4 regions of the Shewanella sp. S23-S33 genome follow, and region 3 is predicted to be linked to each of the others. Evidence: predicted binding sites of a transcription regulator. Region 3 holds the regulator's gene; each other region holds the start of a gene.
What was found. The regulator sigma-54, encoded in region 3, starts transcription at its own class of promoters, with help from an activator protein. The targets are predictions, from matches to a motif close to GTTGGCACGNNNNTNGNNT.
Positions count from the first base shown of each region.

Region 1: the regulator sigma-54 is predicted to act here: its motif matches at 1,862-1,880, upstream of ACHA99_RS19945 (TorF family putative porin).
Region 2: the regulator sigma-54 is predicted to act here: its motif matches at 1,964-1,982, upstream of glnA (glutamate--ammonia ligase).
Region 4: the regulator sigma-54 is predicted to act here: its motif matches at 1,239-1,257, upstream of ACHA99_RS07760 (YggN family protein).

Region 1 is NZ_JBHFFD010000069.1:218,493-221,673, reverse strand. It holds gene rimK (30S ribosomal protein S6--L-glutamate ligase) at 107-1,012, shown strand; gene ACHA99_RS19945 (TorF family putative porin) at 1,071-1,763, opposite strand; gene ACHA99_RS19940 (HU family DNA-binding protein) at 2,055-2,327, opposite strand; gene ACHA99_RS19935 (response regulator) at 2,487-3,181, opposite strand, start outside.
Region 2 is NZ_JBHFFD010000076.1:108,988-112,168, reverse strand. It holds gene ACHA99_RS22095 (hypothetical protein) at 1-141, shown strand, start outside; gene glnA (glutamate--ammonia ligase) at 467-1,876, opposite strand; gene typA (translational GTPase TypA) at 2,887-3,181, shown strand, end outside.
Region 3 is NZ_JBHFFD010000061.1:197,427-200,607, forward strand. It holds gene rapZ (RNase adapter RapZ) at 1-114, opposite strand, end outside; gene ptsN (PTS IIA-like nitrogen regulatory protein PtsN) at 111-554, opposite strand; gene hpf (ribosome hibernation promoting factor) at 557-844, opposite strand; gene ACHA99_RS16835 (RNA polymerase factor sigma-54) at 873-2,351, opposite strand; gene lptB (LPS export ABC transporter ATP-binding protein) at 2,459-3,181, opposite strand, start outside.
Region 4 is NZ_JBHFFD010000024.1:65,665-68,845, reverse strand. It holds gene ACHA99_RS07770 (YggL family protein) at 1-216, shown strand, start outside; gene glsB (glutaminase B) at 216-1,130, shown strand; gene ACHA99_RS07760 (YggN family protein) at 1,314-2,135, shown strand; gene ACHA99_RS07755 (LysR family transcriptional regulator) at 2,576-3,181, shown strand, end outside.

The DNA.
Region 1 (3,181 bases), on a different contig from region 3:
TTGCTTTACACTGAGCAATAGACAAATATCAGCCCCTTTTTCTGTCGCTGTGCTTTTGGTGCCGCAGAACGGTTTATTCACTCATGCTTAAGTTGGTCACTCAGCAATGAAAATAGGTATTTTATCCCAATTCCCCCAGTTGTATTCAACACAACGTTTAGTCGCGGCTTGCCAAAGTCGTGGACATGAAGCGGTCGTGATCAATACGCTGAATTGCTATATGAATATTAATTCTATTAAACCTAGCATTCATTATGAAGGTACTGAATTAGTTGGGTTTGATGCCATCATTCCGCGTATTCATGCTAGCGTGACTTTTTATGGTTGTGCCGTTGTACGTCAGTTTGAAATGATGGGCGTATATGCCGCGAATGATTCAATCTCCATTGCGCGTTCGCGGGACAAATTGCGGGCACTGCAACTACTTTCCCGCAAAGGGATTGGCATGCCAGTGACGGGTTTTGCCAATAAGCCAAATGATATCCCAGATCTCATCAATATGGTGGGCGGCGCTCCGTTAGTCATTAAATTACTCGAAGGCACTCAAGGGATTGGTGTCGTACTCGCTGAAACTAAAACGGCTGCTGAGAGCGTGATTGAAGCATTCTTGGGGCTCAAAGCGAATATCTTAGTGCAGGAATACATTAAAGAATCCAATGGTAGTGATATTCGTTGTTTTGTTGTCGGTGACAAGGTTGTTGCTTCGATGAAGCGTCAAGGTCCCGAGGGCGATTTCCGCTCTAATCTGCATTTAGGGGGTTGTGGTGAGGTGGTAAAAATCACCTCTGTTGAGCGTAAAATGGCTATTGCCGCTGTGAAGGCGATGGGATTGGTTGTCGCGGGAGTAGATATTTTACGTTCTAACCGTGGCCCACTGATCCTTGAGGTTAATTCGGCGCCAGGCATTGAAGGGATTGAGCAAACAACAGGGATTTCAGTGACTGAGCCTATTGTTGAATATATTGAGAAAATGGTTGCGGCCCGTAAAACAAACCGGTCAATTATTGCCTAGTAGGTGATGGTGATCAAACGACGCCACTTTTTAAGGTGGCGTTTTTTATGTTTAGAGCTTATAGATCAAAACTGTAGGAATATCCGAGTACTAGTTTGGCATCATCATCGGTGAGATCGGTATCTGAGACCATAAATGACACTGTGCCTATGCTGGTATCTGCGCTGAGAGTCACGTTATAGTCGGCATAATTATCTTCGCCAAACCAAGATTGGACGACATCACCGCTTGAGTAACCATAGTGCACTGATAAACTCAGCTTTTCAGTGAGAGGAACGGATACCGTCGCGGCAAGATAACTGAGATCTTTATTATCTAAAGGATCGGCGGCCAGATCGTCACCGGCATTGATGACTTGGGAGTAAGCAAGTTCGAGCCATTTCCACGTGACAGCAGCATGGAGCTCACCAAAATCAATACTGCCTGGTGCGTCTGGATAGGCGTAGTAGAGATAGCCAAAGTCGTAGCTGATGTCTTCGGTAATACTGCCGCCATAACCCGCATATAGATCAAGCTCGTAGCTAGTATCATCACCAAAATCCACATTCGATGCCCAAGTTCCCGCATAAAATCCAGAATCGTGGCTGTAGTCAAGGCCACCTTGGATTGCGACTGCATCTTTAGTTTGGGTCGCACCGCGCCATAGGTAATTAGAGGTACCGCCAATGTTGCCTGATACGGCTGCAAAGGCGTTGCCTGCCAGTAACATTCCCGTCGATAAGGCCAAAACGCTGTACAGTGATTTCTTCATGCTCATCCCCTCGATTGACTTATTTATCGATTCACCATTGGCACACTCAAAGTCAGCTGTGTTCATTAGTGCATCTTGGTTTTTTTCTAAGGAAGGATTTGCTAATCACATGCCACTATTACAATGCCATGTAAAACAAAGGATTAGAGCTTGCAATGTTGATGAAATGTTTTTATTTGCCAGTTTGTGGGGCAGAGGCGCACTTTTGTTGTGCAAAAAATATTCAGTGCTTCACTGGGATTGGGCAAAAAAAACGCCTCACAATGGAGGCGTTGTATTGAATTTTATAACTTAGTTTACGCTGTCACGTAGGGTTTTACCCGCTTTAAACTTAGGCACTGTCGCTTCAGCAATTTGAATTTCTTTACCCGTTTGTGGGTTACGGCCAGTGCGAGCGGCACGAGTCGCTGTTTCAAAAGAACCGAAACCTACGATGGAGATTTTGTCACCATTTTTCATTGATTCGGTAATAGCTGCTTCAAAAGACTTCAATGCGCGTGCTGCTTCTACTTTCGTTAGATCGGCATTTTCTGCAATTTTGGCGATTAGTTCAGTTTTGTTCATTTTTATTGTCTCTTCTTTCCGTAGATTTATTTGAAATAAGCGTGCCTAACATGCCATAAGGTTTAACGCTTGGAAAGCCTTTTGCGTCTAGCGTGCAGCAGGATGTTCAGTAAAGCGCAGAATATTTACTCAGTTCGTGACTTAAGTTTTATTCTGGTTTTATTCTTCTAACAGTTGATAGAGTAATTTTTTAACAAGTTTGGGTTCAAAGGGTTTGTCACATAAGGCATTTACACCCGCTTGGGACACATTGCTGAGGTGGGTATCGTTGGCTTCGGAAGACACCATCAAGATGGGAATGTGTGATTGTTGGCTTTCATTGCGGATAAATTGTGTCAAAGCTAGCCCATCTACACTTGGCATATTGTAATCAGTGATCACTAAGTCGAACATATTGTGTTTCATTAACGCTATGGCTTGCGCGCCATCCTCGGCCTCGGTAATCAGCTTCATCCCTAAGTTACCAATCGTACGTTTAATGACGTTTCTTGCCATACGGCTATCATCGACCACTAATACACGCACATCTTGTACATCGAAATTACTCAGGTCGAGTTCATCGTGGCTGAGTAAATCAATCGTGGCATTCAATGCTGTACCTAAATGGTCGGCACTGAAGGGTTTAGGTAGAATCGCTACTACACCCGATTGGCGGAATATTTCAAGTTGCTCACGGCGGCACTCACTCGAGACCAGCATAAATTGGATATCTTTGCAGTCAGCGTTGGCCCTTAAGTAGCCCAAGAGATCGATGGCAGTGCCATCATTAAAATGCATGGCGCTCGCAATAAGGTCAGGTTTATGGCGAGCAATAATATCTTTAGCCGCTTCTATGTTTTCTGCGGTTTGAATGC
Region 2 (3,181 bases), on a different contig from region 3:
CTGATGACGCAGTTACCTGATTCTGAAATCCGTGTATTTAAAAATGAGCGCGTGTTAGATGGTGTACCATTTGCGTCATTTGAGTCAGGCGAACCAGTCCAATTGTCAGATTTTACCCCTGACAATACCCAGCCTAGTTGAATAAAGCGTGGACACTTAACAATAATGGCGCGGTAGTTAACTTCCGACTATATAGGTGGTTTTATGCCGCACCCTTGTTTAATTTAGATCGGTTTTTAACCATCTATCTCTATTGTTGCTGTTGTCGCGGTGTCTGGCGTGCCTTCTCTGAATGATAAAAGAGTGGTTGGCGATGATGCCTATTTAGAGAACAACGCGACGATTGAATCTGAATAAAAGTTGTATATACCTTCAAAATACAAAAAGCCCCGATAGCGTTGCTATCGAGGCTTTTATATTTTCTGTATCAATTACATAAAGCGAGCCGGTTGTATAGCGATAGCCATTACAGGCTGTAGTACATTTCAAACTCAAGTGGGTGAGTTGTACGTGCTACGCGCTCAGCTTCTGCTGTTTTCAGTACGATATAAGATTGGATGAAATCTTCACTGAACACGCCGCCTTTAGTCAGGAACTCATGGTCAGCTTGCAGATTTTCAAGGGCGTTTTCTAATGACGTTGCCACTTGTGGGATTTCAGCCGCTTCTTCTGGAGGCAGATCGTACAGATCTTTGTCCATCGCTTCACCTGGGTGGATCTTGTTTTGGATACCGTCAAGACCCGCCATCAGCAGCGCTGCGAAACCTAAGTATGGGTTTGCATGTGGATCAGGGAAACGTGCTTCGATACGACGGCCTTTAGGGCTTGGTACCACTGGAATACGGATTGATGCAGAGCGGTTACGGGCAGAGTAGGCCAACATAACAGGTGCTTCAAAGTGTGGCACTAAACGCTTGTAAGAGTTAGTGCTTGGGTTAGTGAAAGCGTTCAGCGCGCGAGCGTGCTTGATGATACCACCAATGTAGTACAGCGCCGTTTCACTTAAACCTGCGTATTTGTCGCCAGCGAACAAGTTAACACCGTCTTTCGCCAGAGATTGGTGAACGTGCATGCCGCTACCGTTGTCACCAACGATGGGTTTAGGCATGAAAGTCGCCGTCTTGCCGTAAGCGTGTGCCATGTTGTGCACTACGTACTTCAGAATTTGGATTTCATCCGCTTTCTTAGTCAAGGTGTTGAAGCGAGTGGCGATTTCGTTTTGACCTGCAGTCGCCACTTCGTGGTGATGCGCTTCAACCACTTGGCCCATTTCTTCGAGCACTAAACACATAGCGCTACGTAGGTCTTGTGATGAGTCAACCGGTGCAACTGGGAAGTAACCGCCTTTAACAAATGGACGGTGACCTGTGTTGCCGCCTTCGTAGCTAGTGCCTGAGTTCCAAGCCGCTTCTTTAGCGTCGATCTTAACGAAACAACCTGACATGTCAGTACCGAAACGGACATCGTCAAATAGGAAGAATTCTGGTTCTGGTCCAATCAATACAGTATCAGCGATACCAGTAGAGATCAGGTAAGCTTCTGCTTTTTTAGCAATTGAGCGTGGGTCACGGTCGTAACCTGTCATAGTACCGGGTTCAAGAATGTCACAACGGATCAGCGCTGTAGTTTCTTCGGTGAAAGGATCCAGTACAAATGTCGTTGGATCTGGCATCAGTACCATGTCTGATTCGTTAATGCCCTTCCAACCAGCGATAGAAGAACCGTCAAACATTTTGCCGTCTTCGAAGAAATCAGCATCTACCTGATGAGAAGGAATAGATACGTGCTGCTCTTTACCTTTAGTGTCGGTAAAACGTAAATCAACGAACTTAACTTCTAATTCTTCAAGTTGCTTTAAAACTGATTCAACTGACATTCTCAAGCCTCCGGTAGGGTAAAGGGATGCCCCTTCTATAATCTTTTAACTCAAGTGATTTATCTTGAGCCAAACTTACGAGCTATAAAGCGATATCCATGCCAATAATTTAACTTACTGATTAACATGATTTAAAATCTTTGTTGCACTTAATTGGATTCGCGCGTGCACCATAATGGTGCTTTTGTCTGTGGCATTTTGGTGCATTACTCCATTTTGGTGCGCACTGAATTGATTCATGCAAACCTTAAGCTGGGATGCACAGCGATAACATGCACCGCTTATATGGCACTGAGATGGCAATGACGCTTTGGCTTTCACTATCTCAGTAAGTACCGCCTCTGTGAAGCTCGCACATACTTGCAGCACTGCACGGGACTATTTATCACCGCATAACCGCCGCATAATTGTCATAAAACCACGCTAGTCTGTCCAACTATGCCACGCATTATCAATCCAATAGTGGTTTATTATCATATTATTAGGAAAGAGTTCGTTCTCATGTGCGAAATGTCTTTGCTGTTCACAGGCCAAGTGAAATCAGTGATGCGTAAAAAGGTATCCCGTGACAATGGAGTGAGTCTTCATGCCATCGGGTGTAAACGCCAACATGAACGTTAGATTAAGTGTGCCGCAGAATTTATTGCAGTGTGTTCACGTGGTAATTTCTCTGTGTCTAAGTCGATTTTGCTGATGCTTAAATCGACATTAGCAGTGCTAACATTGAATACGAAAAATAGCAAATTCAGCTGCTTAACTCAGATTTTTCCTATGAATATGGCAATTAAACAGAGCGTTAACTCTGGCTACAGAGGATTTCATTCAGTGGATGATTGGCGGAAATTACCCAAGGATTGGCGGATTGTTTTATAAGTGTTCAAAAATAATCCTGTGCGCCAAGGCCGCTCTGGAGTAGAATGGCACGCTTTTTATTGTGGTAGATCGAGCTCGATCACCATAACGAATTACTGAAATATCCCTATTTTTGTTTGATGGTAAGAGGTTTATCCGTGCTAGAGAATTTACGTAACATCGCCATTATTGCACACGTTGACCATGGCAAAACGACCCTGGTAGACAAGTTGCTGTCACAGTCAGGCACCCTTGCAACCCGAGGAGAAGCCACTGAGCGGGTGATGGACTCCAACGATCTTGAAAAGGAACGTGGGATCACGATTCTGGCAAAGAATACTGCCATCAAGTGGAACGACTACCGTATTAATATCGTTGATACCCCAGGCCACGCCGATTTCGGTGGTGAGGTTGAGCGTGTTCTGTCTATGGTTGACTCAGTATTATTGCTAG
Region 3 (3,181 bases):
GCCAATCAATGGCAAGGGAAGGTTATCGACACAATAATAGCCGAGATCTTCGAGTACCCTAAGGGCGACAGATTTGCCTGAGCCTGAGCGGCCCGACACTATGACCAGTTTCATCCAGTGATTACCTGATAGAGTTCCGTTTCATCATGCGTCTTGCGTAATTGCTTTAATATTTGCTTGTCGCTCAGCTTTTCGGCCATGCAAGACAAAGTACTTAAGTGCTGCTGACATTGGTCTGCAGGCACCAGTAGTGCAAATAAAATATCAACAGGTTGCTTATCGATAGCATCAAATGCTATCGGCTCTTCACACTTAATTAGTATGGCAATGGGCTGATCTATATCGGCTAGTCGACCATGTGGAATGGCGATGCCGTTACCTATACCTGTGCTCCCCATCTTTTCGCGCGCCACTAGGCTTTCGAATATCTCTTGAGATGAGAGGGTCGGGTACTGGGCAGCGACTAAGTCGCTGATGAGTTCCAGTACCTTTTTCTTGCTGCCCGGAGTGGCGCAGGTAGTGCACTCCGGCCGCAGTATGGTACAAAGTTCCATTATTAGTGTTTTGTTAACTTCTCTTTGTGTTTAATAACCTGACGGTCAAGCTTGTCAATCAGGGCGTCTATAGCAGCATACATGTCAGCATGCTCTGAAGTAGCAAAAACTTCACCACCTATGAGGTTTATTCTCGCTTCGGCAATCTGTTGCATTTTCTCAACATTGAGCACAACGTGCACATTATTGATCTGTTCGAAATGGCGTTCAAGTTTTGAAAACTTTTCTTCTACATATGCACGTAACGATTCGGTAATTTCGACATGGTGTCCACTTAGGTTTATTTGCATAGAAACGTCCTCCGATATCCACTGTAGGTTATAAACTTTTACGCTGATTAGAAGGTGGAATAAGCATAGCCTCTCGGTACTTCGCAATGGTTCTACGGGCTACGTTGATCCCTTGTTCTGCCAGAAGTTGTGCCATCTTACTATCGCTTAATGGTTTTTTCTGGTTTTCCGCTGCAACCAGTTTCTTTATAAAGGCTCTGATTGCTGTGGATGAGCACTCACCACCATCGTCAGTACCGACGTGGCTAGAGAAGAAGTATTTTAGTTCAAAAAGTCCCTTAGGGGTATGCATGTATTTTTGAGTTGTGACCCGTGAGATGGTGGACTCATGCATTTCTACCGCTTCGGCAATATCGTTAAGCACCATAGGCTTCATGGCTTCTTCACCATACTCAAAGAAACCTTGCTGATATTGCACTATGCAATTAGCAACTTTAAGCAAAGTATCGTTACGGCTTTCTAAGCTCTTAATAAACCATTTAGCCTCTTGCAGATGGCCGCGAATAAATTGGCTATCGGCTTGGTTTTTGGTACTGCGTGCCATAGAAGCATAATGTTGATTTACATTGATTTTTGGCATGCAGTCAGGATTAAGCTCAACGACCCAGCGGCCATTTTTCTTCGACACAGACACATCTGGGATAACGTATTCGTCATTATTGGGCGTGATCAACAAACCTGGGCGAGGATTGAGGGTTTGGATAAGTGCTATACCATCCCTTAATTCATCTTCTTTTAATTTAGTCTTACGCATCAATAACCTAAAATCACGGGCGGCGATCAGATCTAAATGATCTTTGATCAGCATACGGGCGTTTTCTAGGTTGGGAGTATCAGCGGCGAAATGCGACAGTTGGATCAGCAGGCATTCACTTAAATCGCGGGCGGCAACGCCTATGGGATCAAAATGCTGAATGCGCTTGAGTACGGCTTCGACTTCGTCAAGCTCAACTTCAGGATTGCCCATAGCTTCGAGAATTTCTTCAGTGCTTTGGGTGAGATAGCCCTGATCGTCGATGGCATCAATAATGGCGGTGGCAATGGCTAAATCGGTTTCAGAAAACGGCGTGAGGTTTTTTTGCCATTCTAAGTGTTCGTACAAACCTTCACTGGTCTCGCCTTGGAAGGGCATATCGTCTTCACGACTACCGCCGGGGCCTGAGTTTGGGGAGGCGGTAAACACTTCATCCCATGTGGTGTCCATGGGGAGCTCATCGGGCATGGATTCTTTGGTTAGCGACTCTGCCGTGTCTATGGTGGAGCTGTCTTTTTCTGGTGGCAGAGTGCTAGATTCACTGAAATCCGTATCGGATAGCGTTTGGTTTACAGGGGTTTTAGTGGCGTCGAATTGATCCTCTTCCAGCTCGAGAAGGGGATTAGAATCTAATGCTTGCTGGATCTCTTGCTGCAGTTCTAATGACGACAGTTGCAACAGACGTATGGCCTGTTGTAATTGTGGCGTCATGGTTAACTGTTGACCCAGTTTGAGCTGGAGTGACGCTTTCATGTTACCGCTGATCCCTACGTTATTATTGTTGGATGAGGTCGCTTATTATCATTTTGAGTGAAGCCCAATGGCGGTATAAATTGTCTCCATAGGCTTCGCTCGATTAACTATAGCCTGAATTGTTCACCTAAGTACACAGCCCTAACTTGCTGATTGTCTAAGATCTCTGCTGGAGTTCCTTCGGCAATCAGGTTTCCGTGACTCACAATATAAGCATGTTCACATACATCTAATGTCTCGCGGACATTATGGTCTGTGATCAGTACGCCAAGGCCGCGACTTTTGAGTTGTTCGATAATCTTCTTGATGTCGATAACCGAAATAGGATCGACGCCGGCAAACGGTTCATCGAGCAAAATGAACTTAGGATTAGCGGCTAAAGCCCGCGCAATTTCGACGCGACGACGTTCGCCACCCGACAATGACATGCCTTGGCTGTCACGGATGTGGGTGATATGAAACTCTTCGAGCAGATGTTCTAGTTCTTCTTCTCGTTCTTCGTTTTTAAGTTCTTTACGAGTTTGCAGTACGGCCATGATGTTGTCATGAACAGTTAGCTTACGAAAGATACTGGCTTCCTGCGGTAAGTAACCTATGCCTTTGCGGGCACGCAGATGCATAGGATCTGCGGTTAAATCATCATCGTCGATAAAGATATGTCCCTTATCGCTCTTCACTAGCCCGACAACCATGTAAAAGGTCGTGGTTTTACCCGCGCCGTTCGGACCGAGTAGGCCAACGACTTGACCGGTTTTTACCGTCAGACTGACGTCTTTAACCACTTGGCGACTCTTGTAACTTTTCGCCAGATTTTGTGCTCTTAAGGTGAT
Region 4 (3,181 bases), on a different contig from region 3:
ATCGATGCAACTGTAGATAAATTCATCGATGAAGTGATCGAAACCCGTAAATTAGGTTTCCATGGCGGCGGCCACATCGAATGGGAAGGCATTATCGCCACCCAAACGATTGGTAAATGTACCGAAGAAGATATTGCTGCAGTTAAGGCATTCTGGGCGACCCAAAAAGTGTCTCAGGTTGAAGTTAGCGAACTGTACGACATTTGGTGGGGTTAATGCCCGAGTTGGCATTACTTGAGGAAGTGGTCGAGAAAGTTCGACCCTTGCTCGGCCAAGGAAAGGTTGCAAATTATATCCCCGCACTGGCCAGCGTTGATGCTGGCAAATTAGGCATTGCCGTCACGACTGTTGACGGTGAAACTTTAGGTGCGGGTGATTACCTTGAGCCGTTTTCGATTCAAAGTATCTCCAAAGTTTTCAGCTTAACCTTAGCGTTAACTTTATATGAAGAAGCCGAAATTTGGAGCCGAGTTGGCAAAGAACCTTCGGGCCATTCATTCAACTCTTTAGTTCAAGTCGAGTTAGAACGTGGCAAGCCGCGCAACCCATTTATTAATGCTGGCGCGTTAGTGATTGCTGACTTATTGCAGAGTCGTTTAGGTGCTCCTAAACACAGAATGCTTGAGTTAGTCAGGCAACTAAGCCAAAACGATAAAGTGTGTTTCGATAAACAAGTAGCAGATTCAGAATATCAGCACAGTGCGCGCAATGCGGCTATCGCTTATTTGATGAAGTCCTTTGGTAATTTTCAAGGCGATGTTGATACTGTGCTGCGCACCTATTTTCATTATTGCGCCTTGAAGATGAATTGTGCTGACTTGTCTAAGGCCATGTTGTATTTGGCTAATCGCGGCAAAAGTATCACAGGGTCTGAGCTTATCTCTCAAGTGCAAACTCGACAACTTAACGCTCTGTTGGCAACCTCGGGCTTATACGATGGTGCGGGTGAGTTTGCTTATCGTGTTGGTATGCCAGGTAAAAGTGGCGTCGGCGGCGGTATTATTGCCGTGATCCCTGGAGAACTGTCGATTTGTGTATGGTCGCCAGAACTCGATAATAATGGCAACTCACTTGCGGGCACTGCGATGCTTGAGCATCTAAGTCAGCGTCTCGGTCGTTCTATTTTCTAGTCTTATCTCTCGTTTTTTATTAGCACTATCAGACTAAATGTTAGCGAATTTCGCTAATGACCTTTTAGTGCTAACTTTCAAAATCCAACATAATCATATTGTTATAAAGTTGGCACGTCTCCTGCTAAAAGCTATTCAGTAGTTTAGGTTTATCGAATTATTCAGATTAAAGGACGAACAAAAATGAAATTAAATAAGTTATTAACTGGATTTGCATTATCTGGCGTGATTTTAGGAGCATCTAGCGTACAGCTGGCGCAAGCACAAACAGAGCCAGAAATAGATGAACGCTGTGAAGTTTCCTTAAATTATGACGTTATGGTTGAGCCTAAAAAATTAGTCATGAGCGAGAAGGGCACAGAAAAGTATCGTATCGAAGTTGACAAGTTATTCGTGGAAGGTAAGCAAGTTAACTTAACCGACAAGCAGAAAAAATTGGTTACTCAATATGCCGATGAAGTTTCGACTCAAGTGCCAGAAGTGATTGAACTGGTGAATGAGGCAGTATCTCTTGCTTCCAAAGCTGTTGGTATGGCCTTAACACCTTTAATGGGTGATGCCGCTGGTGCAAAATTTGATGAAATGATGGCTGGCGTTCAAAAACGGGTTGACTCAGTGGCTTACAAGAATGGTGATAGCTTCTATTTAGGGGCGACTGAAGACTCGATGCAAAGTACATTTAACGATGAATTTGAGCTGGAAATGGAACAAATTGTCCAGAATTCAATTGGCGCAATTATGATGAACCTAGGTGGCCAAATCATGTCTGGTGGCGGTGAGAATTTTGAAGCCAAGATGGATACCTTCTCCAAAAAAATGGACAATTTAGGCCAAGATATTGAGCAACAAGTTGAGAGCCAATCTAAGGGATTAGAAGCTAAGGCTGACCGTTTGTGCGACCGATTTGAAAATTTGTTAGTGCTTGAAAATCAATTGCGCCAAGAAGTGCCAGAACTAGCACCTTATGTGTTGACACAAAACTCAACCAAGGAACTGCGTGAATAGTTCTTGTAAATAGTTCTTGCGAATCGCCCTTAGTTTTAACTGCAATAACTTCTATCTCCTTGTGCATGAGTCAAACTTGAATGCTACGCCCCTAGTCAATTTATCGACTAGGGGCTTTTTTATTGGCTACGGTTTAATCGTGGCTACAACCCTTATGGCTAAGTTGATGTGGCTTAATAGGCTAGGCTTGCAGCGATTTAGTTCGGAATGTTACAGTCTAGAGACGAATATTTGGTATACTCTTAAAATATAATTAAAAGCTGGCATATCAGTCAGATATAACCCCCTACTTTAGTGGACTTTTTCGGTCTAAATCTCTGCGTTATGTCATTTTGATGCGAGATATCAATGCTATGGTTATTTTTAAGCGATGATTACGCTAACCACTGCTATTCACCGAAAGTTAATATCATTGTCGTAAACAGCTTAAGGCGACTTCCATGTTAGAACTGTTAGAACCTATTGCGATTTTTACTCATGTGGCCAGAGCAGGTAGTTTTAGTGCCGCCGCAAGAAGGCTTGGGATCTCTAAGTCTAAGGTCAGTACACAAGTCGCCGATCTTGAACATAGACTTGGTGTTCAATTAATTCAACGTACCACCCGCAGCTTAAGCCTGACTGAAGCAGGGCATTTGCTGTATCTGCAAGGTGAAGAACTGCTGCGTGACGCTGAACAAGCGATAGCCAGCGTGCATAACTTAAATGATGCGACCCGCGGCGTGCTTAAGGTTGGAATTTCCCAATCCTTTGGGGTGATGCATATCATTCCTGCGTTGCCATCTTTTATGGCAAAACATCCTGAGCTTGAGCTACAAGTGAGCTTACTGGACCATAAAGTGGATGTCGTGAGCGAAGGCTTAGACTTACTATTAACTATGTCTGAGCAATTACCGCTTGGCATGGTTGCTAGACCTCTGATGAAGTGCCAATTCCTGTTAGTTGCTTCGCCTGGCTATATTGCTCAACATGGCGAGCCAACTCGACCTGAGCAGCTAGTTGACCACAACTGTTTGGTCTATCAAGGCGAGTGGCACGAGCACAGCATG